2 regions of the Streptomyces sp. NPDC090741 genome follow, and region 1 is predicted to be linked to the other one. Evidence: riboswitches for the same ligand, from Rfam matches in the RefSeq annotation. Region 1 holds a riboswitch; the other holds the start of a gene.
What was found. Region 1 has a riboswitch for ZMP and ZTP ahead of glyA (serine hydroxymethyltransferase). Riboswitches for the same ligand answer to the same signal wherever they lie in the genome.

Region 1 (19,845 bases):
CGCCCTGGTGTGCGGGCTGCTGCTGGCCGGGCTCGCGGCGGCCTCCTCGGGGCCGCTCGGCTCGCGGGGGCTGGCGAGCTTCGGCCCCGTGTGGTGGGCGACCGGCGCGGCGGCCTTCGCCTGGACCCTGCTCCTGGCGGTGCCGGTCGCGGTGGCGGTGCACTCCTGGCGGACCCGGCCCGCCCGGCAGGCGGAGGCCCTCGCGCTGGACGTCGAGGACGAGTGGCACGACAGCGGCGTACGGGAACTGCGCTGGGAGGCCCTGCGCCGGGCGGCGGGTGCCCTGATCCCGGACCTGGCACAGGAACCGCCGCAGCCCGGGGCCCCGGCGGCACCGGTCGCCACCGCACCCAAACCGCCGCGCCGGCTCACCGTCGTGACGGGGCTTCACCTGGACCTGACACCGACGGACCTGACGCCGACGGACCTGACGCCGACGGACCTGGCACCGACGGACCTGACGCCGATTCCGATTCCGGCGAAACCGGCCGAGGCGCCGCCCCGGCCCCTCGTCCCGCCGGTGGCCGGCGCCCGCGTCATGGCCCGCCGGAAGCCCCCGGCCTGAAAGCCCGCTCCTACTGCTGGACCTTCAGGACCTTGCCCAGCATGTTGTCCGGCAGCAGGTTGTTGCACTGCAGCTCCGCCGATTTCGTGAGGGCGTCCTCACGGCAGACGTAGAAGTCCTTGTAGGCCAGCTGCAATCCGTACGAGCTCAGCGCCAGCAGGATCGCCAGCGAGGCCGTGACCAGCCCGCCGATCGCCGCCGTCCGCTGCGGGCGGGCCGCCGGCCCGAGGGCCGCCAGGCCCCCCTGCGCGCTCGGGCCCGCCACACCGTCCACGGCGGAAGCCCCGGAAACCCCAGAAGCCCCGGAAACCCCAGACGCCCCGGAAACCCCGGACCCGCCGGCCACCGCCGGCCTCCCGCGCAGCCCGCTGATCCCCCAGTACAGGGCGAGCGCGCCGAGCAGCAGCCCCACCGACGGGATCCCGAAGATCCCGAAGAAGAAGCCCCACATGCCGGCCAGCAGCGCGTACCGGGCGCGCCGCTGGACCGGGTCCGTCGGGTCCCAGCGCGCCGGCCCGCCGGGGCCGGATCCGGGGTCCTCGCCCGGGCGGCCGCCGCCGTCGCCGTCGCCACTGCTGCGCGGCTGCCACGGCTGGTCGGGCCGGCCCTCCGGGGGAGCCGCGAAGGGGTTGTCGTCGGTGGAGGAGTCGGGCTGGCGGCGATCCGGCATCGAGTGCGTTACTTCCCCTGTGTCGTGGACGTCCAAGGACGTCCTGTGCCTCGCGAGCGGCGTGCGTCGAAGGGCTGTTGACGTGCGGCACGGTGCTGCGCACCGCGCCGTATGCGGCTTGTATGCCAGACGCTACCCCTCGCCCGTCCCCCCGTCCCTCGGGGGCCGTGCGGTGTGCCGGTATCGTTGCAGGCGGTCGGCGGCTTCGTAGGGTCACCCGTATTTCGGGGCGCCCTGCTTTCGTCCGATCACACAAGATGTACGGAAGTACGTGAAGTACGTATGGACGCATTCCCGCAGAAAGGGCCTCCCATGGCCGCCTCCCGCCTGGTCGTGCTGGTCTCCGGTTCCGGCACCAACCTCCAGGCCCTGCTCGACGCCATCGACGCCCACCCCGGCGGAGCCGAGGGCTTCGGCGCCGAAGTCGTCGCCGTGGGGGCCGACCGCGAGAACATCGCCGGCCTGGAGCGGGCCGAGAAGGCCGGGATCCCCACCTTCGTGTGCCCGGTGAAGGCGTACGCGACCCGCGAGGAGTGGGACGCCGCCCTCACCGAGGCGACCGCCGCCCACGCGCCGGACCTCGTCGTGTCCGCCGGGTTCATGAAGATCGTGGGCGCCTCGTTCATCGGCCGCTTCGGCGGCCGCTTCGTCAACACGCACCCCGCCCTCCTCCCAGCTTTTCCGGGGGCCCACGGCGTACGGGACGCCCTCGCCTACGGCGCGAAGGTCACGGGCTGCACGGTCCACTTCGTGGACGCCGGCGTGGACACCGGTCCGATCATCGCCCAGGGTGTGGTCGAGGTCCGGGATGCGGACGACGAAGCCGCTCTGCACGAGCGCATCAAGGAAGTCGAGCGCCAGCTGCTCGTCGACGTCGTGGGGCGCCTGGCCCGGCACGGCTACCGCATTGAGGGACGAAAGGTAACGATCCAGTGACCGCCGTAGAGAGCAGCACCACCTCGTCGAGCTCGTCGAAGCGGCCGATCCGGCGCGCGCTCGTCAGTGTCTACGACAAGACGGGACTGGAGGAGCTGGCCCGCGGCCTGCACGAGGCGGGGGTCGCGCTCGTCTCCACCGGCTCCACCGCCTCCAAGATCGCCGCGGCCGGCGTGCCCGTCACCAAGGTCGAGGAGCTCACCGGCTTCCCCGAGTGCCTGGACGGCCGGGTCAAGACCCTGCACCCGCGCGTGCACGCCGGCATCCTCGCCGACCTGCGCCTGGAGGACCACCGCAGCCAGCTCGCCGAGCTCGGCATCGAGCCCTTCGACCTGGTGATCGTCAACCTCTACCCGTTCCGGGAGACCGTCGCCTCCGGCGCCACCCCCGACGAGTGCGTCGAGCAGATCGACATCGGCGGCCCGTCGATGGTCCGCGCCGCCGCCAAGAACCACCCCTCGGTCGCCGTCGTCACCAGCCCCGCCCGGTACGCCGACGTCCTCGCCGCGGCCCAGGGAGGCGGCTTCGACCTCACCGCGCGCAAGCGGCTGGCCGCCGAGGCCTTCCAGCACACCGCCGCGTACGACGTCGCCGTGGCCTCCTGGTTCACGAATGCGTACGCCCCGGAGCCGGAGGCCGTGCTCCCCGAGTTCCTGGCCGGCGCCTGGGACCGCAAGTCCACCCTCCGCTACGGCGAGAACCCGCACCAGGCCGCCGCCCTCTACACGGACGGCCGGCCGGGCGGGCTCGCCAACGCCGAGCAGCTGCACGGCAAGGAGATGTCCTTCAACAACTACGTGGACACCGAGGCCGCCCGCCGCGCCGCGTACGACCACGACGAGCCCTGCGTCGCGATCATCAAGCACGCCAACCCGTGCGGCATCGCCATCGGCGCGGACGTCGCCGCCGCGCACCGCAAGGCGCACGCCTGCGACCCGCTGTCGGCCTTCGGCGGCGTCATCGCAGTCAACCGCCCGGTGACCGTCGAGCTCGCCGAGCAGGTCGCGGAGATCTTCACCGAGGTCATCGCCGCCCCCTCCTACGAGGACGGCGCGGTCGAGGTCCTGGCCAAGAAGAAGAACATCCGCGTCCTCAAGGTGGACGGCACCCCGCACCAGCCGGGCGACCTGAAGCCGATCTCCGGCGGCGCTCTGCTCCAGCAGAGCGATCTCTTCCAGGCCGAGGGCGACGACCCGGCGAACTGGACCCTCGCCACCGGCGACGCCCTCTCCCCGGAGGAGCTCGCCGAGCTCGCCTTCGCGTGGAAGGCCTGCCGGGCCGTCAAGTCCAACGCGATCCTGCTCGCCAAGGACGGCGCCTCGGTCGGCGTCGGCATGGGCCAGGTCAACCGCGTCGACTCGGCGAAGCTGGCAGTCGAGCGGGCGGGCGCCGAGCGCGCGCAGGGCTCGTACGCCGCCTCCGACGCCTTCTTCCCGTTCCCGGACGGGCTGGAGATCCTCACCGCCGCGGGCATCAAGGCCGTGGTCCAGCCGGGCGGTTCGGTCCGTGACGAGCAGGTCGTCGAGGCCGCGAAGGCGGCCGGCGTGACCATGTACTTCACCGGGACCCGGCACTTCTTCCACTGAGCCCCGAGCCGGCTCCCCGAACACGGCGAAGGCCGCCACCCCCTGCGGGTGGCGGCCTTCGCCGTGCCGTACGCCGTCGTCGTGGCGGCCCGGCGCCGGTCCTGGTGCTAGGGGCGGCGGAAGTACGCGCCGGCGGCCGAGTTGGCCAGGCCGACGAGGGCCCACAGGGCCAGACCGAACTGGACCAGGGCCAGGAGCAGCGAGAACACGACGGCGCCTGCCGCCGTGTCGCTGCCGAGCGCCACGAAGTTGATGATCAGGCTGGCCCCGGAGAAGAGGGTCATCAGCGATCCGTAGATGACACCGGAGATCCGGACCCCGCCGCGGCCCTTGCTCAGCTTGGCAGCGGTCAGGATCGGCCACAGCGCCAGGGCCAGGGCGAAGATGCCGGCGAAGACGATCACCCCGCCCGCGAGCGTGCCCGCGTCGCTCGCCGAGGAGCCGTACTCCGAAGAGCTGGAGGAGCCCGCGAACACGGAGGCGAACAGCGCCCCGCCGAGGAGGATGACGATGCCGCCCAGGGCCTGGAGGCCGCCGACGACGAACAGGATGACGCGGGCGGCCTTCACCCCGCCCGGCATGGGCATCTGGGCACCCGGGTAGCCGCCGGGGCCGGCCGGGTAGCCCTGGTTCGGGTAGCCGTAGCCGGGCTGGCCCTGCGGGGCCTGCTGCGGGTAGGCGTAGCCGCCCTGGGGCGGGATGCCCTGCGGGGCCTGCTGCGGGTAGCCGTAGCCGGGCTGGCCCTGCGGGGCCGGCGGCTGCTGCTGCCCGTACGGGTTGTTCGGGTCGCCGAAGCTCATCTTGGGGTGTTCCTCCGTGGAAGTGCGGGGACGCACGGCACGCGCGGAGGAATCACTGCGAAGTGCGGTCCGCCCCCCGGCACTGCCCGCGGCACTCTTTCCGTCATCGTGGGCCGATCGGGGCGGAGTTGTCCAGCGGCGGCGCGCCGGGCCGGTCACTTGTTGTGCAAGTGCAATGAACGGGTCAAGCCCGGTACGGAGCACCCGGCCGGGCCCCGCGACTGGAAGCGAAGCCGGTCCATCCGGGAGGATGGGGCCATGACCGCCCAGATTCTCGATGGCAAGGCCACCGCCGCCGCGATCAAGTCCGAACTGACCGCCCGCGTGACGGCTCTCAAGGCCCGGGGCATCACCCCCGGCCTCGGCACCCTGCTGGTCGGCGACGACCCGGGCAGCCGCTGGTACGTCAACGGCAAGCACAAGGACTGCGCCGAGGTCGGCATCGCGTCCATCCAGCGCGAACTGCCCGCGACGGCTTCTCAGGAGGACATCGAGGCGGTCGTACGGGAACTCAACGCGAACCCGGAGTGCACCGGCTACATCGTCCAACTCCCGCTCCCCAAGGGCATCGACACCAACCGGGTCCTGGAGCTGATGGACCCGGCCAAGGACGCCGACGGCCTGCACCCGATGTCGCTGGGCCGGCTGGTGCTGAACGAGCCGGGCCCGCTGCCCTGCACCCCGTACGGGATCGTGCAGCTGCTGCGCCACCACGGCATCGAGATCAACGGCGCGCACGTGGTGCTCCTCGGCCGCGGCATCACCGTCGGGCGCTCCATGGGCCTGCTGCTGACCCGCAAGTCGGAGAACGCCACCGTCACCCTGTGCCACACCGGCACCCGCGACCTGGCGGCCCAGCTGCGCCAGGCGGACATCATCGTGGCGGCCGCGGGCGTCCCGCACCTGGTCAAGCCGGAGGACGTGAAGCCCGGCGCGGCCGTGCTGGACGTGGGCGTCAGCCGCGACGAGAACGGCAAGATCGTCGGCGACGTGCACCCGGGCGTCGCCGAGGTGGCCGGCTGGATCTCCCCGAACCCGGGCGGTGTCGGCCCGATGACGCGGGCGCAGCTGCTCGTGAACGTCGTCGAGGCGGCGGAACGGACGTCGAACAGTGCGGGCTGAGCACGAAGCGGAAGAGGCGGCAGCGGGGACCGGCGCCGCGGCTGGAGCCGGCGCCGCGGCCGGAGCCGGGACCGCGGCAGGAACCGGGACCGCGGCCGGAGCCGCCGGCGCCGCGGCCGAAGCCGCCACACCCGACGCCGCGAAGTCGCGCCGCTTCCCCTCCATCACCAAGGACACCGCCCGCCCCGAGGGCCACGGCCGGGCCGCGCCCGGTGACGCCCTCGCGGCCCGTCAGTGGCCGATGCTCAGCGTGCTCGCCGCCACCGCCATCGGACTGCTCCTGACCGCGCTGGGCCACCCGCGCATCGGCTGCCTGGTGATGGGCGTGGCCCTGATCGCGGCCTCCGTGCTGCGGCGCGTACTGCCGCAGGTGGGCATGCTCGCGGTGCGCTCGCGCTTCACGGACATGGTCACGTACGGGCTGCTGGGCGTGGCGATCACCCTGCTCGCGCTGGTGATGGAGCCCAAGCCGGTGCTGCACATCCCGTTCCTGGAGAGCGCGGTCCGCTTCACCGTCCGCTGAGGTACCTGACGTACTCGCACCCACTCGTACACCCGTCCGGCGGTGTCCGACGGTCGAAAAGAGCGGGGAAATCCCCCTCCACGCCTTCGAACTCCCGGTCCGTGTGCCCTGCACCACACGGACCGGGGGATTGGGCCGCCGGAAGGTCGGATAGCCTGACGCCGGATGTCTCTTCACGTCAAGATTCGCAGGGGAGCGGCGTCCGCCAGCACATGGGGCAGCGACGCCCCACCGCCAGCTGTCTAACGGAGAAGGCCATGACCCGCACTCCCGTGAATGTCACCGTCACCGGCGCCGCCGGCCAGATCGGCTACGCGCTGCTCTTCCGCATCGCGTCCGGCCACCTGCTCGGCGCGGACGTGCCGGTCAAGCTCCGCCTCCTGGAGATCCCCCAGGGCATGAAGGCCGCCGAGGGCACCGCCATGGAGCTCGACGACTGCGCCTTCCCGCTGCTCAAGGGCATCGACATCTTCGACGACCCGAACGCGGGCTTCGAGGGTGCGAACGTCGCCCTGCTCGTGGGCGCCCGCCCGCGCACCAAGGGCATGGAGCGCGGCGACCTGCTCTCCGCCAACGGCGGCATCTTCAAGCCGCAGGGCAAGGCCATCAACGACCACGCCGCGGACGACATCAAGGTCCTGGTCGTCGGCAACCCGGCGAACACCAACGCGCTCATCGCGCAGGCCGCCGCCCCGGACGTACCGGCCGAGCGCTTCACCGCGATGACCCGCCTCGACCACAACCGCGCGATCTCGCAGCTGGCCGCCAAGACCGGTGCCGCCGTCTCCGACATCAGGCGCCTCACCATCTGGGGCAACCACTCGGCGACCCAGTACCCGGACATCTTCCACGCGGAGATCGCCGGCAAGAACGCCGCCGAGGTCGTCAGCGACGAGCTGTGGCTCGCCGACACCTTCATCCCGACCGTCGCCAAGCGCGGCGCCGCGATCATCGAGGCCCGTGGCGCGTCCTCTGCCGCCTCCGCCGCGAACGCCGCCATCGACCACGTCCACACGTGGGTCAACGGCACCGCCGCGGGCGACTGGACCTCCATGGGCATCCCGTCGGACGGCTCCTACGGCGTCCCGGAGGGCATCATCTCCTCCTTCCCCGTCACCACCAAGGACGGCAAGTACGAGATCGTCCAGGGCCTGGACATCAACGAGTTCTCCCGTGCGCGCATCGACGCGTCCGTGGCGGAGCTCGTCGAGGAGCGCGACGCGGTCCGCGAGCTCGGCCTGATCTGAGCGGCCTGATCCGACCGGCCCGACGGGCCCCGGCCGACGACCCGGCCGCCCCGTCGACGCGGTGGATCCGATCCCGCGACACCTGAAAGCCCCGGCGTACGCGCCGGGGCTTTTTGGCGTGAAGCGCCCTGTCCGGCGCACCCCGCGCGCCGTACGGTTGCCCTCCTCCCGAGCGAGGAGAACACGTGAGTGGCACACCCGACGGCAGGGCCCCCGTGGACCCGGTGGCGACAGAGGCGGGACGCCTGCTGTGCGCCGGCGCCTACCTCGACCCGGCCTACCGCGACCGGGTGATCGAGGAGCTGTACGTCCACGAGGAACGGTTCCCCGCACCCTCCTACGGGTTCGACGCCGCCCGCGTCCTCGCCCACGCCCTGCGCGCCCTGCGCACCGAAGTGGCCTGGTCGGCGGCCATCGTCGCGGTGTGGGGCCTCGGCCTCCTCCTCACCCGCGCGTTCTTCCTCTTCCTGCTCGTCCCCGCGCTGCTCCTGAGCGGGGCCGGCCGCATCAAGAAGCGCCGCGAGCGGACCGGCCGCGGCGCCCGGGGCTTCGAATGGATCCTGCGCGGCTGCGCCGCCTTCCTCCTCGGCCGGATCCTGTGGGGCGTGCTCCGCGGGTTCTTCACGGACGACGCGGGCAGCGGAGGGAGCCCGGACCTGAGCTACCTCGGCGAGTACCTCGCGCGCGTCCTCCAGACCGACCCGCTCGGCATCTTCATGGAGGTGCCCAGGATCGGCCAGTACTACGGGGAGGCCTACGCGTGGACGGTCGTCCTGATCGCGGTACTGGTCACGGTGCTCGTCTACTTCCAGCGCGGGCACTTCGCGCAGACCATCAACTCCTCGCTCAGCCGCGCGCACTACGCGGACTGGGAGGCCGACCCGGTCGGGGGCCCGCGCTTCCACCGGGCCCAGGACCGGATCCTGCGCATGCAGCACGCGCAGGTGGTCCTGTACGACATCGACAACCCGTTCTGCGGGGCCGGCCAGGCCCGTCTGCCGTGGCAGCTGACGGTGGAGCTGCGCCCGCGTGCCGGAGCGGGGGCCCGCCGCCTCGACAACGCGGGGATCATCGAGCGGATCCGGCCCAAGCTGGAGGCCCTGCGGGTCCCCTCGCCGGGCGGCCCCGAGGGGTCGGAGGCGAGCGTGCTGGACCGGCTGCGCGAACTGGCCATCGACGAGTGCGTGTTCCTGCCGGCCGCCGGACTGCCCGACGTGGATGCGGTCGACGTGTCCGAGGAGGCGTTCGCCGGACACCGCGCCGCGGCGGTCGAGGAAGGCGGCGAGCGGCGCCGGCACTTCCTGCGCGTCCGGATCGGCGGCTGGGACGAGAACCTCGTCATCACCGTCTTCATCCGGGTCCACACGCAGGGCGGCATGCTGATGCTGGAGGTCGCCCCGCACGTGCTGCTGCCGGTACGCCCCGATTTCCAGCGCGCCGACGACATCGCCCGGCGCCACCGACGCAACAGCCCCCTCGCCAAGGTGCTGCTGGCCGTCAGCAACGCCCCCGGCTCGCTCGGCGTGGCCCTCGCCACCCTCGGCGGGGCCTGCCGGGTCCCGTGGCGGCTGGCGACCGCCGGGCACGGCGTCGCGTACGCGGCGGGGCCGGCCGCGTCCGTACGCGAACTCGCCTCGCAGCGGGAGCTGTCGCTGTTCCAGCTGATGGACCTGGACCGGTACGTGAAGACCATCCAGGAGCGCATCGTCGGCGGGGTGACGCAGGCGCTGCACGACGCGGGCTGGCACACCGAGGAGTTCGCGGAGCGCGCGGTCAACGTCGCGGAAGGCGGGGTGTTCATCCAGTCGGTGAGCAACAGCGCCTTCGGCATCAACGGAGTGAGCCAGAACAGCACGGTGAACCAGGGCACCGACAAGTCGGACCGGAAGGACGGGCGCGTGCGCGCGGGCAAGGAGAGCAGAAGTGGCCAATAGCGGAGGCGAAGGCGCCGGGCTGCCCTCGGTGCGGATCGGCGACGTACGGGGCAGCGCCTTCAGCATCGGCGGCACGGACGTCAGCAACAGCACGGTCAACCACGGCGGTACGGGGGCCGACGCCGGTGCGGCCGGGCCGACCGCGCAGGAGCTGCTGGAGGCCGTACGAGACCTCCGCGCGGCCCTCGTACGGCTGCCCCGGAGCGACGCGAGGGCCGACCTCGACGCCGAACTGGACGCGGCGGCGCAGGAGTTGGAGTCGGCGGCGGACGGCGAGGAGGTCAGGCCGGGCCTGCCCGCCCGGCTGCGCGGGGCGCTGGAACGGTGGGCCCCGCTGGTGGACTCGGTGAGCGCGGCCACCGCGCTGGCCGCCCTGCTGACCTCGTTCGGGGGGTGATCCGTGGCCCCGGGGAGCGGCCCCGCCCGCTGGAACCCGCAGTCGCAGCAGTGGGAGCGCCAGGAGGATCCGGAGCGGCGGAGCCGACGCGGGCGCCCTGAGCCCGGGGCCGGGCGGGAGGAACCGGGGCCCGAGGGGCCGCAGCTCCCGCCGAAGCCCGCCTACCCGCCGGGCACGGAGCCGCCGGACCCGGCGGACGCCGACGCCCCGGCCGACACCCCGCAGGAAGCCCCGGCCGACACCCCGCAGGACGCTTCGCCCGCGCAGCGCACGGGGCGCCGGTGGCGGCTCCGGCCGGGGATCGCGATCGGCGTGGCGGTGGTGGCCGTCGGCGGGGCCGCGCTGGCCACCCCGTACCTGATGGCGGACCCCGCGGCCCTGCCCGACGGCTACAAGGTGCTGCGCAGCGCCGGGTCGGGCTTCCAGGTCGCGGTCCCGGACGACTGGCAGCTCAGCACGTTCGAGAGCGGGACCGCGGCCGGCACGGTGTTCCGCCCAGGGCAGGGCCGCGGCAGCCTGCTCCAGGTCTTCCCGGTCACGAGCGGCCCCGACAACCCGTGCGAGGTCCTGGTCGAGGACACCAAGGAGCTGAACTCCCGGGACGGCTACCGGCGCATCTCGCTCGAATCGAGGGACACCACCGGCTGCGAGATCGTCTACGAGCTCCCCGACGGGGACACGAGCGGGACCGCGCACGCCATCGGGCGGCTGACCGTCGCCTCCGACGGCAGCCGCTGGGTGCTCATGGGCGTCGGCCCGGCCGCCGAGGCCAAGGCCGTCCGCACGCGCATGGCGGCGGCCCTGGGCTCGTTCCGGCCGGACTGAGAGCGGTCGTCGGTCCGCCCGCCGCCCGTCCGTGTGTCTGCTACTTGAACATGCCCGGCGTGTAGTGGCCCGGGACCATGCGCGTGGTGACCGCGAAGCGGTTCCAGACGTTGATCGTCGCGATCACGGCGATCAGGTGGGAGAGCTCCTTCTCGTCGAAGTGCTTCGCGGCCTTCTCGTACACCTCGTCGGGAACGAAACCGTCGGTCAGGACGGTCACGGCCTCGGTCAGTTCGATCGCGGCCACTTCCTTCTCGGTGTAGAAGTGGCGCGACTCCTCCAGGGCGCTGAGCTGGATGATCCGCTCGACGCTCTCGCCGCCGGCGATGGCGTCCTTGGTGTGCATGTCCAGGCAGAACGCGCAGTGGTTCAGCTGCGAGGCGCGGATCTTGACCAGTTCGATCAGGGCCGGGTCCAGGCCCTTCCTCGCGGCCATCTCCAGGCCGACGATCGCCTTGTAAACCTCGGGTGCGTGCTTGGCCCAGCCCATGCGGGGGGTGTGCTCGGGTGCGTGTGCGGTGGTGTCTTGGTACGTGGTGGTCATGTGTCCACTTTAAGAAGCAGGCGGCCCGCCCGTATGGTCCATATCCATGACGGAATCATGGGCCACTTCCGATGCCGGGGCGGAGGGCGCGGGCGGCGATGCCGGTGCCGATTTCGGCGCTGACCTGCATCTGGACCTCTCCGCCGGGCGAGGCCTGCGCGCCGGGCTCGTCGACGCGCTGCGCGAGGCCGCGCGCAGCGGGCGGCTGGCGCCCGGGACCCGGCTGCCGTCCTCGCGCACCTTCGCCGCCGACCTCGGGATCGCGCGGAACACGGTCGCCGAGGCGTACGCCGAGCTCGTCGCCGAGGGCTGGCTGACGGCCCGCCAGGGCTCGGGCACGCGGGTCGCGGAACGGGCCCGGCCGCTGCGGCCCGCGGGGTCCGCCCGGGTCCGGCACCCCGCGCCCAAGCGGCACTCGTACAGCCTGGTGCCCGGCACCCCGGACCTGGGCGCCTTCCCGCGCGCCGCCTGGCTGACGGCGGCCCGGCGGGCGCTGACGGACGCGCCGAACGAGGCCTTCGGGTACGCGATCGACGTGCGCGGCCGGGTGGAGCTGCGGGAGGCGCTCGCCGGATACCTGGCGCGGGCGCGCGGGGTGTACGCGGACCCGGAGCGGATCGTGCTGTGCGCGGGGTTCGCGCACGCGCTGATGCTGCTGGCGGGGGTGCTGCGGGCGCGCCGGGTACGGGAGGTGGCGGTGGAGGGGTACGGCCTCTACATGCACCGGGAGACGCTGACGCGGGCGGGGCTGCGGACCCGGCCGCTCGCGGTGGACGACGCGGGCGCTCGGACGCAGGACCTGTCCGGGGTGGGCGCGGGCGCCGGGGCGGTGCTGCTGACCCCCGCGCACCAGTTCCCCACCGGGGCGGCGCTGACCCCGGCCCGCCGGGCGGCGGCGGTCGACTGGGCCCGGAGTACGGGCGGGCTGATCGTGGAGGACGACTACGACGGGGAGTTCCGCTACGACCGCCAGGCGGTGGGCGCGTTGCAGGGACTGGATCCGGACCGGGTGGTGTACCTCGGCACGGCGAGCAAGTCGCTCGCGCCGGGGCTGCGGATGGGGTGGATGGTGGTGCCGCCGGGGCTGCTGGACGAGGTCCTCGCGGCGAAGGGCACGACCGACTGGACGTCGAGCGCGGTGGACCAGCTGACGCTGGCGGAGTTCATCCGGTCCGGGGCGTACGACCGCCACGTACGCGGCATGCGGCTGCGGTACCGGCGGCGCCGGGACGAGCTGGTCGCGGCGGTTTCCGGCCGGGTGGCGGTGTCGGGCATCGCGGCGGGCCTGCACGCGGTGCTGGACCTGCCGGCGGGGACCGAGGCCGCGGTCCTGCGGGCCGCGGCCTGGCAGGACCTGGCGGTGGTGCCCCTGTCCTTCTTCGCCCACCCGGACGCGGAACTCCCTCGGCGGGAAGCGCTGGTGGTTGGCTACGGCACCCCGCCGACGAGCGCCTGGTCGGCCACGCTGACGGCCCTGCTCGCCGCCCTGCCGTAGCGGGGACCGCCTGCGCCTCAGACGCCGGCTGGGCCGGATTGCGCCGGCGCAGGATTCGGGGGCTCGCCGAAGCGGGCCAGGGCCAGGGCTCCGGCCACCGCCACCGCGAAGCCGAGGACCGCCAGCCAGGCCAGGCCCTCGCGGGTGCTGTCGCCGAGCCAGACCACGCCCACCACCGCCGGGCCGATCGTCTCGCCGAGCACCATGCCCGCCGTGGCCACCGTCACCGAGCCGCGCTGGAGCGCCGAGGTGAGCAGCAGGAACGCCGCGCCCCCGCCCAGCAGCAGTGCGTACAGCGCCGGGTTCGCCAGCGACGCGAGCGAGATGCCGTCGATGAGGCGGACCGCCACCTCCACCACCCCGAACCCGGTCCCCGCCGCCAGGCCGAGGACCAGCGCCCGCGACCGGTCCGGGAGCCCCCCGGCCACCACCCCCACCAGCAGCACCAGTCCCGCCACTCCCAGCAGCCCCAGCTTCAGCGCGAACGACCCGGTCCCCGAGCCCTCCTCGCCCGACGCCAGCGCCAGCATCGCCAGCCCCGCGCACACCACCCCCACCGCGCCCCACTCGGCCCCGCTCAGCCGTACGTGCAGCAGCCGCGCCGAGACCACCGCCGTCACCGCGAGGCTCGCCGCCAGCGCCGCCCCCACCGTGTAGATCGGGATGTGCCGCAGCGCCACGATCTGGAGGACGAACCCGGCCGCGTCCAGCCCCAGGCCCGCCACGTACCGCCACTGCCGGGCCGCCCGCAGCAGCAGCGCCGCGTCCACCCCGGATCCGGTCCCCGGCTCCGCCGCCCGCGCGGCCATCGCCTGCAGCACCGACGCCGTACCGAAACAGACCGCCGCACCGAGCGCGCAAACCATCCCAAGGAGCACGAAATGACTCTAGATCATGGAGGTCATGAGGGGGTTTCGACGGCCGGATTCCATCGGTTCGCCGCCCCGTTCTAGTCTGTCCGCCATGGACGACAGCAGTACGAGCAGCAGCGACACCACCGGCACCACCCGACGCCGCATGCGTTCCGGCGGCGTCGCCCTCGGCGGCATGGGCCTGCTCGCCGCCGCCCTCGTGGCCTGCGGCAGCAGCAGCGAGCCCGACAAGCGCTGCGCGGACCGCGTCACCCTGGAGAAGCTGAACACCAAGGAGTGCAAGAGCGGCGGCCGCGGCGCGTACTACTACGGCGGCTCCGCCGCGTCCAGCAACCGCGTCAGCGGCGGCAGCTTCGACAAGTCCGCCGTCACCCGCGGCGGCATCGGCGGCCACTCCAGCTCCAGCGGCGGCTGAACCCCGTGCAGCGCCACACCATCGAGCCGCGCCCCGACTGGCAGAAGACCGTCGAGGAGCAGGGGCTGATCTACCCCCTCACCCGCTACCCCGACGACTCCCTGCGCCCCTACTGGGACGAGAGCGCGTACTACTCCTTCTCGCTCCCCGAGGTGGAGGCGCTGGAGAACGTCGTCGAGGAGCTGCACGCCATGTGCCTGGCCGCGGCCGCGCACATCGTCGAGCACGACCGCTTCGCCGACCTCGGCATCACCGATGCGCGCCTCGCGCGGCTCATCGCCGAGTCCTGGCGCCGGCGCGCCGAACAGCCCTCCCTCTACGGCCGGTTCGACCTGCGCTACGACGGCTCCGGCGGCCCGGCCAAGATGCTGGAGTACAACGCCGACACCCCGACCTCCCTCGTGGAGGCGGCCAGTCCGCAGTGGTTCTGGATGGAGGAGCGCTTCCCCGGCGCCGACCAGTGGAACTCCCTCCACGAGCGGCTCGTCGAGGCCTGGCGCCGGCAGGCGGAACTGCTGCCGGCCGGCCCGCTGCACTTCGCGCACTCCGAGACCGACGAGCTCGGCGAGGACCTGATGACGGTCGCCTACCTCCAGGAGACCGCCGAGCAGGCGGGCCTGGAGACGGAGGCGCTGTCCGTCGAACAGATCGGCTGGGACAGCCTGTCGGGCCGGTTCGTCGACCAGAAGCTCGGCTTCATCCGCAGCTGCTTCAAGCTCTACCCGTGGGAGTGGCTGGCCACCGACGCCTTCGGCCCGCAGGTCCTGGGCACGTACGACCACGGCGGCGGCTCCGGGAGCACCACCTGGATCGAGCCGCTGTGGAAGATGCTGCTGTCCAACAAGGCGCTGCTGGCGATCCTGTGGGAGCTCTTCCCGGAGCACCCGAACCTGCTGCCCGCCTACCTCGACGGCCCGCGCGAGCTCGCGGAGACCACCGGGTACGCCGCGAAGCCGCTGCTGGGCCGCGAGGGCGCCGGGGTCACCCTGCACCCGGCCGGCGGCGACGAGCCGTTCACACCGGCCGAGGGGGAGACGTACGTCTTCCAGGGCCTGGCCCCGCTCCCCGACTTCGACGGCAACCGCGTGGTGCTCGGCGCCTGGGTCGTCGAGGAGGAGGCGGCGGGCCTGGGCATCCGCGAGTCGGCGGGCCCGGTCACGGACGAGTACGCCCGCTTCCTGCCCCACGTCATCCTGTGACCGCGCCGCCGGGGGCGCGGCCGCGCCCCCGGCGGAATTCCGTCAGCCCGCGGCCAGCACCTCCCGCAGCTGGTCCAGACCCCAGTCCAGGTCCTCCTTGCTGATCACCAGCGGGGGCGCGATGCGGATCGTCGCCCCGTGGGTGTCCTTGACCAGGACGCCCCGCTCCATCAGCCGCTCCGAGATCTCACGGCCGGTGCCGTGCGCCGGGTCGATGTCGACGCCCGCCCACAGCCCGCGCCCGCGTACGGCGGTCACCGCGCCCCCGCCGACCAGCAGGTTCAGCTCCCGGTGCAGATGGTCGCCGAGCTCGGCGGCGCGCTGCTGGTGCTCGCCGGAGCGCAGCATCGCGATCACCTCCAGGGCGACCGCGCAGGCCAGCGGGTTGCCGCCGAAGGTGGAGCCGTGCTCGCCGGGCCGGAACACCCCGAGCACGTCCCGGTCGGCGATCACGGCCGAGACCGGGACCACGCCGCCGCCCAGCGCCTTGCCGAGGATGTACACGTCCGGTACGACGTCCTCGTGCTCGCACGCGAAGGTCTTGCCGGTCCGGCCCAGCCCCGACTGGATCTCGTCCGCCATGAACAGGACGTTCCGCTCGCGCGTGAGCTCCCGTACGCCCTGCAGGTAGCCGGGGGGCGGCACCAGCACCCCGGCCTCGCCCTGGATCGGCTCCAGCAGCACGGCCACGGTGTTGGCCGTGACCGCCGCCGCCAGCGCGGTGAGGTCCCCGTACGGAACGATCTCGAACCCGGGGGTGTAGGGCCCGTAGTGGTCGCGCGCCTCGTGGTCCGTCGAGAAGCTCACGATGGTCGTCGTACGGCCGTGGAAGTTGTTGGCCGCGACCACGATCTTGGCCTGCCCGTCCGGGACGCCCTTGACCTCGTAACCCCACTTGCGGGCCGTCTTCACCGCCGTCTCCACGGCCTCCGCGCCCGTGTTCATCGGCAGCACCATCTCCTTGCCGCACAGTGCGGCGAGCTCGCTGCAGAAATCGGCGAACCGGTCGTGGTGGAAAGCCCGCGAGGTGAGGGTGACCCGCTCCAGCTGCGCCTTGGCAGCATCGAGCAGACGGCGGTTGCCGTGGCCGAAGTTGAGCGCCGAGTAGCCCGCGAGCATGTCCAGGAACCGGCGGCCCTCCACGTCGGTCATCCACGCGCCTTCCGCGGACGCCACGACGACGGGCAGCGGGTGGTAGTTGTGCGCGCTGTGCGCCTCGGCGGAGCGCAGGGCTTCAGCAGTTGTCGACACGGGGTCTCCGATCGTCGGGGGCGGGCGGGATGGAGGTGACGAGGGTGATGGAGGTGACGGGGGTGTCGTCACGTGCATCACGTCACCTTGTATACGGCTATACGTCGCTCGTATACCGGACGGGGAAACCTTTCTTGTGGACCGCCCGCTAAGGTGAGCGGTACGCACGGCGACTGGCGTACGGAGAACCAACTCCGGGGGAGTCGTGCGCGCACGACCGCATACAGGGCCGCTCGCCTGGGCCTCGCGGGGACGAGATCTGACATCGACCCCGGAGGAGCCGCCATGAGCGCGAGCCGCCACCCCGCCCTGACCGCCGTCGACCCCGAGCTGGCGTCCTTCGTCGCCGCCGAGGAGACCCTGCAGGCGCAGACCCTGCGCCTGATCCCGAGCGAGAACTACGTGTCCGCCGCCGTGCTCGAAGCCTCCGGCACGGTGCTGCAGAACAAGTACAGCGAGGGCTACCCGGGCCGCCGCTACTACGAGGGCCAGCAGAACATCGACCGCGTCGAGGCGCTGGCCGTCGAGCGGGCGAAGGGCCTGTTCGGGGTGGACCACGCCAACGTCCAGCCGTACTCCGGCTCTCCGGCGAACCTCGCGGTGTACCTGGCCTTCGCGAAGCCGGGCGACACGGTCATGGGCATGGCCCTGCCGATGGGCGGGCACCTGACGCACGGCTGGGGGGTCTCGGCGACGGGATCCTGGTTCCGCGGCGTGCAGTACGGGGTGTCCGCGCAGACGGGCCTGATCGACTACGACGCCGTGCGCGAGCTCGCGCTGGCGGAGCGCCCGAAGATCATCTTCTGTGGCGGTACGGCGCTCCCGCGCACGATCGACTTCGAGGCGTTCGCCTCGATCGCCCAGGAGGCGGGCTCGGTCCTCGTCGCCGACGTGGCGCACATCGCGGGCCTGATCGCGGGCGGGGCGCACCCGTCGCCGGCCGGGCACGTGGACGTGGTCTCCACGACCACGCACAAGACGCTGCGCGGGCCGCGGGGCGCGATGCTGATGTGCCGCGAGGAGCACGCGAAGGCCATCGACAAGGCGGTCTTCCCGGGCCTGCAGGGCGGCCCGCACAACCAGACGACGGCCGGCATCGCGGTGGCCCTGCACGAGGCGGCGCAGCCGTCGTTCGTGTCGTACGCGCACGCGGTGGTCGCCAACGCGAAGGCGCTGGCGGCGGCCCTGCTGGCCCGCGGCTTCGACCTGGTGTCGGGCGGTACGGACAACCACCTGATCCTGATGGACCTGACCTCGCGCGGGGTGCCGGGCAAGGTGGCGGCCAAGGCGCTGGACCGCGCCGGGATCGTGGTGAACTACAACACGGTCCCGTTCGACCCCCGCAAGCCCTTCGACCCGTCGGGCATCCGCATCGGCACGCCTTCGCTGACCTCGCGGGGCCTGGGGACGGACCACATGCCGCTGGTGGCGGAGTGGATCTCCCGAGCCGTGGACGCCGCCGCGAAGCAGGACGAACCGGCCCTGGCCGCCATCCGCACCGAGGTGGCGGATCTGATGTCGGCCTACCCGGCCCCGGGCCTCCCGCTGTCCTGACCGGTCCCCCCGACCCGTCCCCCGACCCGTCACACCCCCGGGGTTCCGCCCCGGGGGTTTCGGACAGGTGCGGACCACCGCGGCCGCCGTACCTGAGAGAATGAAGCCATGGCTTCTGATCGTCCTCGCGCGCTCTCCGGCATCCAGCCCACCTCCGGCTCGTTCCACCTCGGGAACTACCTCGGAGCCATCCGCCAGTACGTCGCCCTGCAGGAGACGCACGACGCGTTCTACATGGTCGTCGACCTGCACGCGATCACCATGCCGCAGGATCCGAAGGAGCTGCGCGCCAATACCCGCCTCTCCGCAGCGCAGCTGCTCGCCGCCGGTCTCGACCCCGACCGCTGCACGCTCTTCATCCAGAGCCACGTCCCCGAGCACGCACAGCTCGGCTGGGTCATGAACTGCATCACCGGCTTCGGCGAGGCCAGCCGGATGACCCAGTTCAAGGACAAGTCCGCCAAGGGCGGCGTCAACAACGCCACCGTCGGCCTGTTCACGTACCCGATCCTCCAGGTCGCCGACATCCTGCTCTACCAGGCCAACGCCGTCCCCGTCGGCGAGGACCAGCGCCAGCACATCGAGCTGACCCGCGACCTGGCCGAGCGCTTCAACCAGCGCTACGGCCGGACCTTCACGCTCCCCGCCGCGCACATCGTCAAGGAGGTCGCGAAGATCTACGACCTCCAGGACCCCTCGATCAAGATGTCGAAGTCCGCGTCCTCCCCCAAGGGCCTGATCAACCTCCTCGACGAGCCCAAGGTCACCGAGAAGAAGATCAAGAGCGCGGTCACCGACACCGAGGCCGAGGTCCGCTTCGACACCGAGAACAAGCCCGGCGTCAGCAACCTGCTCACGATCTACTCCACCCTCACGGGGGAGTCGATCCCGGCCCTGGAGACCCGCTACGAGGGCAAGGGCTACGGCGCGCTCAAGACGGACCTGGCCGGCGTGATGGTCGATTTCGTCACACCGTTCAAGCAGCGCACCCAGGAGTACCTGGACGACCCGGAGACCCTGGATTCCATCCTGGCCAAGGGTGCGGAGAAGGCCCGCGCGGTCGCCGCCGAGACCCTGGCGCAGGCCTACGACCGCCTCGGTCTGGTGCCCGCCAAGCACTGACCGCCGGAGGCCCTGGCAATCCGGGGGGTGCTGGCCCCACACTGGGTCGGCAGGACCCGTACGCAACCCGTACACACCAGATGACGGAGGAGACATACGTGGGGACCGTAACGCTCGGCGTTTCGATCGCGGTCCCGGAGCCGTACGGCAGCCAGCTCCAGCAGCTGCGCGCCGGCTTCGGGGACGTTGCCGCGCACGGCATCCCCACGCATGTCACCCTCGTCCCGCCCACCGAGGTGGAGGCGGACCGGCTGGCGGAGATCAGGGCCCACCTGGCCGAGGTCGCCGCCGCCTTCGGCCCCTTCGGGATGCGGCTGTCGGGCACGGGAACCTTCCGCCCGCTCTCGCCGGTCGTCTTCGTCCAGGTCGTCGAGGGCGGTACGGGCTGCACCCGGCTCCAGGGCCTGGTGCGCGACCCGGACGGGCCGCTCGGCCGCGAGCTGGCGTTCCCGTACCACCCGCACGTCACGGTCGCCCACGGGATCTCCGAGGAGGCGATGGACCTGGCGTCCGCCACCCTCGCCGACTACGCGGCGCAATGGACCTGCACCGGCTTCGCGCTCTACGAGCAGGGCTCGGACGGGGTCTGGCGCAAGCTGCGCGAATACCCTTTCGGCACCGGCCCGATCGCCGGAGTCCCGGCGCAGTCGGGCTCACCGGTCGATGAGGCGGCGCCGGCCGCGGGGCCCGCGGGCGAGACGGCCGTACGGCGCTCCTGACGCAGCGGCCTGAGGCTCTGGCGGGCGTGGAAGCGGAGCGTACGCAGGAGCAGGGTGGGGAAGGGACAG
Region 2 (8,828 bases), on a different contig from region 1:
CTCGCGGCGGCCGTGCTCGCCGAGCACGCGACAGTCACGATCATCGACGCCGACACGCTGCCCGACAGCCCGGCGCCGCGGCGCGGGCTCCCGCAGGCCCGGCACGTCCACGTCATGTGGTCGGGCGGGGCGCGCGCCATCGAGAAGATACTCCCGGGCATCACCGACGCGTGGACGGCGGCCGGCGCGATCCGCCGCAGCTTGCCCACCGACCTGGTCACCTTGACCGCCCAGGGCTGGATCCCGCGCTGCGGGGAGAAGCAGTTCAACATCTCGTGCAGCCGCGACCTCCTCGACGCGGTGGTCCGCGCCCGGGTGACCGGCCTGCGCGGTGTCAGCACGCTCCAGCAGAGCCGTGTACGGGCCCTGGAGGGGACGGCGGCCCGCGTCACCGGCGTCCGCGTCGACACCCCCGGGGAGCAGAACCGGCTGGTGACCGCCGACCTCGTCGTCGACGCGAGCGGGCGCGGCTCCCGGGCCCGGGCCTGGCTCCAGGAGCTGGGGGTCGGCGGGATCAGACAGGCCCAGGTCGACTCCGGCCTGGTGTACGCGACCCGGATCTTCGAAGCCCCCGCCGGGGCCCACGAGATGGGCTTCCCGATCGTCAACGTGCAGTCCGATCCGCGGGCGTACGTACCCGGCCAGACCGCGACGATCGTCCCCATCGAGAACGGCCAGTGGCAGGCCACCCTGTCCGGGACCCGCGGCGGCCAGCCCACCGGCGACCCCGAGCGGTTCATCCCGTTCGCCAAGGGCCTGCGCGACCCGATCGTCGGCGATCTCCTCGACGGCAGGAAGCCCCTGACCGACATAGCCGTCACCCAGGGCACCGCCAACCGCCGGGTCTACTTCGAGAAGGCGGACCTGCCCGACGGGTTCTTCGCCGTCGGCGACTCCGTCGCCACCTTCAACCCCCTGTACGGGCAGGGCATGACCGTCGCCGCGCAGGGGCTGCTGGCCGTACGGACCCTGCTGCGCACCCAGGGCCTCGCCCATCCCTCCTTCGGCCGCGAGGCACAGCGCGCGCTCGTCCCGCAGGTGTCCACCGCCTGGGAGCTGGCCACCTCGCAGGACATCCTGTATCCGGGGGCCACCGGCATGAAGCCGCGGGCCGGTGTCGGGCTGCTCAACGCGTACGTCAACCGGCTGATGACCGGGGCCACCACCCGGGAGGCGCTGACCGCCGCGTTCCTCCAGGTCATCACCATGAGCAGCACGCCCGCGTACTGGCTGCGCCCCTCGGTGGTCTGGCGCGTGCTGCGCGCCTCGGACCGGGGTGCGCTGAAGGCGCCGCCGCTGACCGCGGCGGAGCGGGCCGTCGCGGGGCTCGACCAGGGGTCCGGACCGGTCGATCCCGTGGGTCCCGTCGGTCAGGCGCGATGAACGACGGTCTCATCCTCTACGTTCCCGGGTCGGTGATGATCCTGGCGCTGCTGATCAAGGCGCCGACCCTGCGCCGGGGCTGGGACCAGCCGCTCATGCGGGCCGTCTGCACCCTGCTCGTCGTCGGCTGCCTCGTCATGTTCCTGGCGGCGCCGCCGACGATCTCCGCGGTCAACCGGCTCACCGGCATCGTCAACTTCTCGGCCCCGCTGGTGTACAGCGTGCTGACCGCGTTCTCCGGGTCGTGCATCGTCCTGGTCCTGCAGTGGGGCGGTGGCCCGCCCGCCGTCGTACGCCGCGCCTCCCGGCTGACGGCGGCCGTGTTCGGCGCCGTCACGCTGCTCATCGTCGTCCTGTTCACGATCGGCGACGCGCCCGTGGAGCGCCTGCGCGACCTGGACACGTACTACGCGAACACGCCCTGGCTGCGCGAGATGATCGTCTGCTACCTGCTCGCGCACACCGTGGGCAGTTCGACTCTGACCCTGCTGTGCTGGAAGTGGCTGCTGCGCGTCCGTCCCTCGCTGCGCCCGCTGCGCACCGGACTGGCCCTGATCGTGCTCGGCGGGGTGCTGGACCTGGGCTACCTGGTCACGAAGTGGGCGGCGGTGGGCGCCCGCTGGGCGGGCCGCGACTGGGACGGCCTGTCCACGGACGTGGCCCCGCCGTTCGCCTCCGCCGCCGCCCTGATGGTGGGCTCGGGGTTCATCGTCCCGCTGGTCGGCGGCTCGGCGGCCTGGCGGGACTTCAGCCGGTACCGGCGGCTGCACCCGCTGTGGAAGGCGCTGCGCGGCTTCGCCGCGTCGAGCGTGACGACGGTGCCGCTGACCTGGTGGTCGCCGATCGGGATCCGGCTGATCCACCGCGAATCGGTGATCGACGACGGGATCCTGGCCCTGGCCAGCTGGTTCGACCCGGCCGTACGGGTCGCCGCGTACGAGGTCGCCCTCGGCCAGGGCATGTGCGAGTCGCAGGCCTCGGTCGTGGCCGACGCGGCCATGCTCGCCGCGGCCTGCCGGCGCCGGGAGGCCGCCGCGGCCGACCAGGGGCTGCCCGAGCCGTACCGGCTGGACTCCCGGCCGCTGGTCGCACTGGCACGGGAGTTCCGCACCTCCCCCATCGTGGCGGCCGTACGGCGGGACCCGGCGGCGCTCTGAACGCGCGGCCGGCCGCACCGGCGGCGGGCGCCGGCAGCGGGCACCGGCAGCGGGCACCGGCAGCCTCAGCCGACGAGGGCGTCCTCGGGCTCGGGGTTGCGGGCGAGCCAGGCCCCGTACGCCCGCACCCGGCGCCAGTGCTGGAGCTGGTCGAGGGCGAACGTGGCCCGCGGGGAGGCCTCCGGGCGCGGCTCCAGCCCGCGCGCCAGCCGGTGCAGCTGGAACCGTACGAAGGCCAGCAGCCCGGCGCCGGCCAGGTCCCGGTCCTTCCACCGCAGCTGCTCCACGGTCACCCGTACGTCCTCCCCGGCGCGCCAGCGGGCCGGCAGGTCGGGGCGGAACGCCAGCGCCGAGGCCAGCCCGACGACGGACACCCCGCGAGCCAGGACCTTCTGCGCGGTCTCCTGTCGGCCTATCCCGCCGGTCAGCATCAGCGGCATCGTGGCCGCGTCCAGGAACTGCTCGGCGAAGGAGAGGAAGTACGCCTCCCGCCCGAGGGTCCGCAGATCGGCGGTGCGGCCCAGGGTCGCGGGACTCTCGACGCTGCCGCCGGACAGTTCGACCAGGTCGACGCCGAGGCCGCCGAGGGCCGCGAGGACCTGCGCCGCGTCCTCGGTGTCGAAGCCGCCGCGCTGGAAGTCGGCGGTGTTGAGCTTGACGCCGACCGCGAAGCCGGGGCCGACCTGCGCGCGGACCGCCCGGACGACCTCGGTGAGCAGCCGGACCCGGTTCTCCGGGCTGCCGCCCCAGCGGTCGGTGCGCCGGTTGACCAGCGGGGAGAGGAACTGGCTGAGCAGGTAGCCGTGGGCGGCGTGGATCTGCACCCCGTCGAAGCCGGCCTCCTCGGCCCGTCGGGCCGTGACCGCGAACCGGGCGACGGTGGCCTCGATGTCGGCCTCGGTCATCGCGGTGGGGCGGGCGAAGCGCTTGGTGTGCTTGCCGAGGCTCACCCCTATGTCGGAGGGCGCCCAGGCCGTGCCGGGCATCTCTGAGCCGACCTGTCGGCCGGGGTGGTTGATCTGCATCCAGACCCGGCCGCCGCCGCCGGACGCGGCCTCGGCCCAGCGGCGGAAGGGTGCGAGCGGGGAGCGGGCGTCGAGGACGATGGTGCCCGGCGCGGTCAGCGCCCGGCGGTCGACCATCACGTTCCCGGTGATCAGGAGTCCGGCGCCGCCCCGCGCCCAGCGGCGGTAGAGGCGCTCGATGCGCTCGTCCGGCAGCTGGCCGGACCCGGCGAGGCTCTCCTCCATGGCCGCCTTCGCCAGGCGGTTCGGCAGGGTGGCACCGCCCGGCAGCTCCAGTGGCGTGAACAGGTCCATCAGCAGTCTCCCCAGGAAACGTGTTGCACGTGTCATCGCGCGCCCCGGCGCAAAAGATACCGCCCGCTCCCCGGCGCCCGTCAGGCTCCGGCCGCAAGATTCCGGACACCCCGGAACGCGGAACGCCCCGGGCCGAAAGGCCCGGGGCGTTCCCGTACGGCGGCGTTCCCGTACGCGGGGTGCGACGCGGCGGTCAGAGGTCCGAGAGCTCCAGCCCGGCCTGGGCGGCGGCCGCCTGCACGGTCTGCTCCAGCAGGACGGCGATGGTCATCGGGCCGACGCCGCCCGGGACCGGGGTGATCAGCGAGGCGCGGGCGGCGGCCGACTCGAAGTGGACGTCGCCGACGTTGCCCTCGTTGTAGCCGGCGTCCAGGACCACGGCGCCCGGCTTGATGTCCTCGCCGCGGATGAACTCGGCCTTGCCCACGGCGGCGACCAGCACGTCGGCCTGGCGCACGATCGAAGGCAGGTCCACGGTGCGGGAGTGGCAGTAGGTGACGGTGGCGTTCTGCTCCAGCAGCAGCATGCCGGCCGGCTTGCCCAGGATCGCGCTGCGCCCGACGACCACGGCGTGCTTGCCGGTCAGGTCCACGTCGTACGCGGCGAGGAGCCGCATGATGCCGCCGGGGGTGCAGGACACGAAGCCCGGCAGCCCGAAGCCCATGGCGGCGAAGGAGTGCATGGTGACGCCGTCGACGTCCTTGCCCGGGGCGATGGCCTCGAAGGCGGCGCGCTCGTCGATGTGGTGCGGGACCGGGTGCTGGAGCAGGATGCCGCTGATCTCCGGGTCCTCGGAGAGGGCGGTGAGGGCGGCGACGAGCTCCTCGGTGGTGGTCTCGGCCGGCAGCTCCACGTGACGGGAGGTGATCCCGGCCTTGGCGCAGCGGTTCTGCTTCATCTTCACGTACGTCACGGACGCCGGGTCCTCGCCCACCAGTACGGTCGCGAGGCAGGGAGCGGTGCCGGTGCGCTCGGTGATCTTCGCCGCGAGGGCGGCGGTCTGCTCCGAGATGCGGCGGGCGACGGCGGTGCCGTCCATCAGCCGGGCGCGGCCGGCGGCAGTCACAGTGGCAGTCTGGGCAGTCGTCACGGGGTCTCCTGAGCGTCGCTGCGGATCGCGGTTCGCGGGTTCGCGGTTCGCCCAGGCGCGCGGCAGGAGACGTACGTGCGGACCGTACGCCGGGCCGCTCCCCGGTGGTGATCCACCCGAACGCCAGTCACGGCCCGCCTCCACTCTAATGGACCCCGCCCGCGTGTGCGGTGGTCCGCGGCGGCCCTCGATGTACGGGATCCGGTCAAACCGGTGGATGACCGGCGCCGCGCCTGGGACGATCGAGACATGACGCGCACTTTCGACCACCTCGTCGCGGAAGCCGAGTCCGTTTCGGTCGACGGCTGGGACTTCTCCTGGCTCGACGGCCGGGCCACCGAACAGCGCCCCTCCTGGGGCTACCAGCAGCTGCTCGGCGAGCGCCTCGCCCGGGTCGGCTCCGCCCTCGACATCCAGACCGGCGGCGGGGAGGTGCTCGCCGGGGCCGGGCCGCTGCCCCCGCTGACGGCGGCCACCGAGTCCTGGCCGCCGAACATCGACAAGGCGACCCGCCTCCTGCACCCGCTGGGCGCGGTCGTGGTCGCGGACGCCGACGAGCCGCCGCTGCCGTTCGGCGACGAGGCCTTCGAGCTGGTCGCGAGCCGGCATCCGGTGACCATCTGGTGGGAGGAGATCGCACGGGTCCTGCGCCCGGGCGGTACGTACCTCTCGCAGCAGGTCGGGCCGGCGAGCGTCTTCGAGCTCGTCGAGTACTTCCTCGGGCCCCAGCCGGAGGAGATCCGCCGCTCCCGGCACCCCGACGACGCGGTCGCCGACGCCGCCAAGGCCGGCCTCGAAGTGGTGGATCTTCGCTCCGAGAGACTGCGTACGGAGTTCCACGACATCGGAGCCGTGATCTACTTTCTCCGGAAGGTGATCTGGATGGTGCCCGGCTTCACGGTCGGGCAGTACCGGGACCGGTTGCGCGAGCTCCACGAACGGATCGAACGTGACGGCCCGTTCGTGGCCCACACCGCCCGTTTCCTCATTGAGGCCCGCAAAACGGGCTGACGGGAAGGGCGGCGCGGGCGCGGACGGATCCACGGCCGAATGGTTGCGCGCCCACAGCGTGGCGCAGGTCACTCAATTCAGCGCGTAACGAATCGACTCGGGCATGCGATGAACCGACAGGTGTCCTCGCGCGGCCCCGGAATACAGACCCCCCTCGGGTCTGTTTCCCGAGTCCGCGCGATGATGTCCCGCCCACTCCCTATCTGTTCGCAACGAGAGGCTCCTTGTGTCGCTCAGCCCGTCCCGTACGTTCCCTCCGGAGATCGCCGAATCGGAGGCCCTCGTCGCGCTCGTCGAGCGCGGCCGCGAGCAGGGTCACATCAACGGTGACGACGTGCGCCAGGCCTTCGAGGCCGGCCGCATCCCGGTGGACCAGTGGAAGCGGGTCCTGCGCAGCCTGAACCAGGTCCTGGACGAGGAGGGTGTCGCGCTGCACGTCAGCGCCGCCCCCGCCACGAAGGCCGCCGCGAAGAAGCCCCGCAAGGCGGCCGCCGCGCCTGCCCGCACCGTGACCAAGAAGGCGGCCGCCGCGCCGCGCCCCATCGGCGCGCGCAAGGCCTCGGCCACCAGCGCGGCCACCGCCACCGCGGCGGCGATATCCGCTTCGCCGGCCGCGGCCACCGAGGACGAGGTGACGGCCGACGCCGTCGCCGAGCCGAAGAAGCGGACGGTCAAGAAGACCGCCGCGAAGAAGACCGCGGTGAAGAAGACCGCCGCCGCGGCCAAGAAGACCAGCGCCAAGGACGCCGACGAGGGCGAGACCCCGGCCGCCGAGGGCGAGGACTGGGCCGCCGAGGACCTCGCCGACGAGGCCGAGGAGGAGGCCCCCAAGGCCGGTGGCTCCCAGGGCTTCGTCCTGTCCGACGACGACGAGGACGACGCCCCGGCGCAGACGGTCATGGTGGCCGGCGCCACCGCCGACCCCGTCAAGGACTACCTGAAGCTGATCGGCAAGGTGCCGCTCCTCAACGCCGAGCAGGAGGTCGAGCTCGCCAAGCGCATCGAGGCGGGTCTCTTCTCCGAGTACAAGCTCGAAGAGGAGGAGGACCACAAGCCCGCGTTCAAGCGCGAGCTGGAGATCCTCGTCGAGGACGGGCGCCGCGCCAAGAACCACCTGCTGGAGGCCAACCTCCGCCTCGTGGTCTCGCTGGCCAAGCGCTACACGGGCCGCGGCATGCTCTTCCTGGACCTGATCCAGGAGGGCAACGTCGGCCTGATCCGCGCCGTGGAGAAGTTCGACTACACCAAGGGCTTCAAGTTCTCCACGTACGCGACCTGGTGGATCCGGCAGGCGATCACGCGTGCCATGGCCGACCAGTCGCGCACGATCCGCATCCCCGTCCACATGGTCGAGATCATCAACAAGCTGGCGCGCGTCCAGCGCCAGATGCTCCAGGACCTCGGCCGGGAGCCCACTCCGGAGGAGCTGGGCAAGGAACTCGACATGACCCCCGAGAAGGTCATCGAGGTCCAGAAGTACGGCCGCGAGCCGATCTCCCTGCACACCCCGCTGGGTGAGGAGGGCGACAGTGAGTTCGGTGACCTCATCGAGGACTCCGAGGCGGTCGTGCCGGCCGACGCGGTGTCGTTCACGTTCCTCCAGGAGCAGCTCCAGTCGATCCTGGGCACGCTCTCGGAGCGCGAGGCGGGCGTCGTCTCGATGCGCTACGGCCTGAACGACGGCCAGCCGAAGACCCTGGACGAGATCGGCCGCGTGTACGGGGTCACCCGTGAGCGCATCCGCCAGATCGAGTCCAAGACCATGTCGAAGCTGCGCCACCCGTCGCGTTCGCAGGTGCTGCGCGACTACCTCGACTAAACCGTCAGGTCTCCGGCGGGGTACGCGGCGCGCCCGGTTCGGGCGCACCGCGTACCCCGGAGCACCTCAGTTCTCCAGGAGGTGCTTCAGCTTCTCCTCGTTGCGCGGCATCTCCTTGCGGGCGTACGGCTTGACGACGAGCGGGGCTATCACCCGGCCGATGCCGTGACCCTCGAAGTCGAGGTCGAGGGTCACGCGAGAGCGTTTTCCGCCGTCGAGGGACTCGATGGTGCCGCGCACGTCGCCGCGCACGGGCCCGTCGACTCCTTGGATGTGCCAGCTGCGCGGCTTGTCGAGCTCCGTGACCTCCATGGCCATCGGGAACTCCCGCCTGCCCATGCGCCGGGTGATCACGACCCTCGAACCGACGTGGAGGGGTCCGCCGTCGAGCGGGCGGGCGGAGACGGCGCTGTCCTGCCACTCCGGCAGGTGCGTGGGGTCCGTCACGTAGTCGAAGACGTCTTCGGGACTGCGGGAAATCTCGATGCTTTCTCTGATCGCGGACATGGCGACCCCTTAGTGCCCCCTGCTTGTCCTCTCATTCCAAACTACCGCGCAGGTCAGGCGGTGGCCCGGTGCTTGCGGGCGGACATCGCGGCGTAGACGAGGACACCGGCGAAGAGGAACAGGACGCCCTGGTAGACGGCCGCGTAGCCGGAGCCTGCGACCAGCCACATCGAGAAGCCGAAGGCCAGGCCGGCGAGGATCCCGTCGCGGACCAGGCGGCCGCGGTGGACGCGCTCGGACTGCCCGGAGAGCAGGAAGTAGATCTGCGCGGCGGTGGAGAGCAGGTACGGGACGGTCGCCGTGAAGGTGGTCACCAGGACGAGGACCTCGAAGACCCCGTCCGAGCCCGCCGTGTAGTTGTAGATCGTCAGGCCGGAGGCCAGGACGACGGTGACGAGCACGCCGACCACCGGGACGCCCCGCTTCTTCTTCTCGAAGACCTTCGGGAAGAGCCCGTCGCGGGCGGCGGCGTACGGGGTCTGCGCGCTGAGCAGGGTCCAGCCGTTGAGGGCGCCGAGCATCGAGATCACGGCCGCGCAGGC

Region 2: another riboswitch for ZMP and ZTP. It lies ahead of ACIQU4_RS10240 (bifunctional 5,10-methylenetetrahydrofolate dehydrogenase/5,10-methenyltetrahydrofolate cyclohydrolase); the one in region 1 lies ahead of glyA (serine hydroxymethyltransferase).

What each region holds. Positions count from the first base shown of each region.
Region 1 is NZ_JBIVXF010000001.1:917,190-937,034, reverse strand. Features, by position in the region: gene ACIQU4_RS04385 (DUF6350 family protein) at 1-565, shown strand, start outside; gene ACIQU4_RS04380 (hypothetical protein) at 576-1,235, opposite strand; gene purN (phosphoribosylglycinamide formyltransferase) at 1,548-2,171, shown strand; gene purH (bifunctional phosphoribosylaminoimidazolecarboxamide formyltransferase/IMP cyclohydrolase) at 2,168-3,757, shown strand; gene ACIQU4_RS04365 (hypothetical protein) at 3,865-4,557, opposite strand; gene ACIQU4_RS04360 (bifunctional methylenetetrahydrofolate dehydrogenase/methenyltetrahydrofolate cyclohydrolase) at 4,816-5,679, shown strand; gene ACIQU4_RS04355 (DUF3017 domain-containing protein) at 5,669-6,202, shown strand; gene ACIQU4_RS04350 (malate dehydrogenase) at 6,460-7,449, shown strand; gene ACIQU4_RS04345 (hypothetical protein) at 7,635-9,383, shown strand; gene ACIQU4_RS04340 (hypothetical protein) at 9,373-9,780, shown strand; gene ACIQU4_RS04335 (hypothetical protein) at 9,784-10,605, shown strand; gene ACIQU4_RS04330 (carboxymuconolactone decarboxylase family protein) at 10,646-11,149, opposite strand; gene ACIQU4_RS04325 (PLP-dependent aminotransferase family protein) at 11,196-12,644, shown strand; gene ACIQU4_RS04320 (hypothetical protein) at 12,662-13,510, opposite strand; gene ACIQU4_RS04315 (hypothetical protein) at 13,608-13,931, shown strand; gene ACIQU4_RS04310 (glutathionylspermidine synthase family protein) at 13,937-15,130, shown strand; gene rocD (ornithine--oxo-acid transaminase) at 15,173-16,381, opposite strand; ZMP/ZTP riboswitch at 16,541-16,631, shown strand; gene glyA (serine hydroxymethyltransferase) at 16,667-17,935, shown strand; gene trpS (tryptophan--tRNA ligase) at 18,044-19,057, shown strand; gene ACIQU4_RS04290 (2'-5' RNA ligase family protein) at 19,156-19,776, shown strand.
Region 2 is NZ_JBIVXF010000003.1:141,068-149,895, reverse strand. Features, by position in the region: gene ACIQU4_RS10255 (NAD(P)/FAD-dependent oxidoreductase) at 1-1,383, shown strand, start outside; gene ACIQU4_RS10250 (MAB_1171c family putative transporter) at 1,380-2,540, shown strand; gene ACIQU4_RS10245 (NADH:flavin oxidoreductase/NADH oxidase family protein) at 2,606-3,859, opposite strand; gene ACIQU4_RS10240 (bifunctional 5,10-methylenetetrahydrofolate dehydrogenase/5,10-methenyltetrahydrofolate cyclohydrolase) at 4,053-4,898, opposite strand; ZMP/ZTP riboswitch at 4,992-5,090, opposite strand; gene ACIQU4_RS10235 (class I SAM-dependent methyltransferase) at 5,199-5,960, shown strand; gene ACIQU4_RS10230 (RNA polymerase sigma factor) at 6,187-7,779, shown strand; gene ACIQU4_RS10225 (SRPBCC family protein) at 7,846-8,286, opposite strand; gene ACIQU4_RS10220 (amino acid permease) at 8,340-8,828, opposite strand, start outside.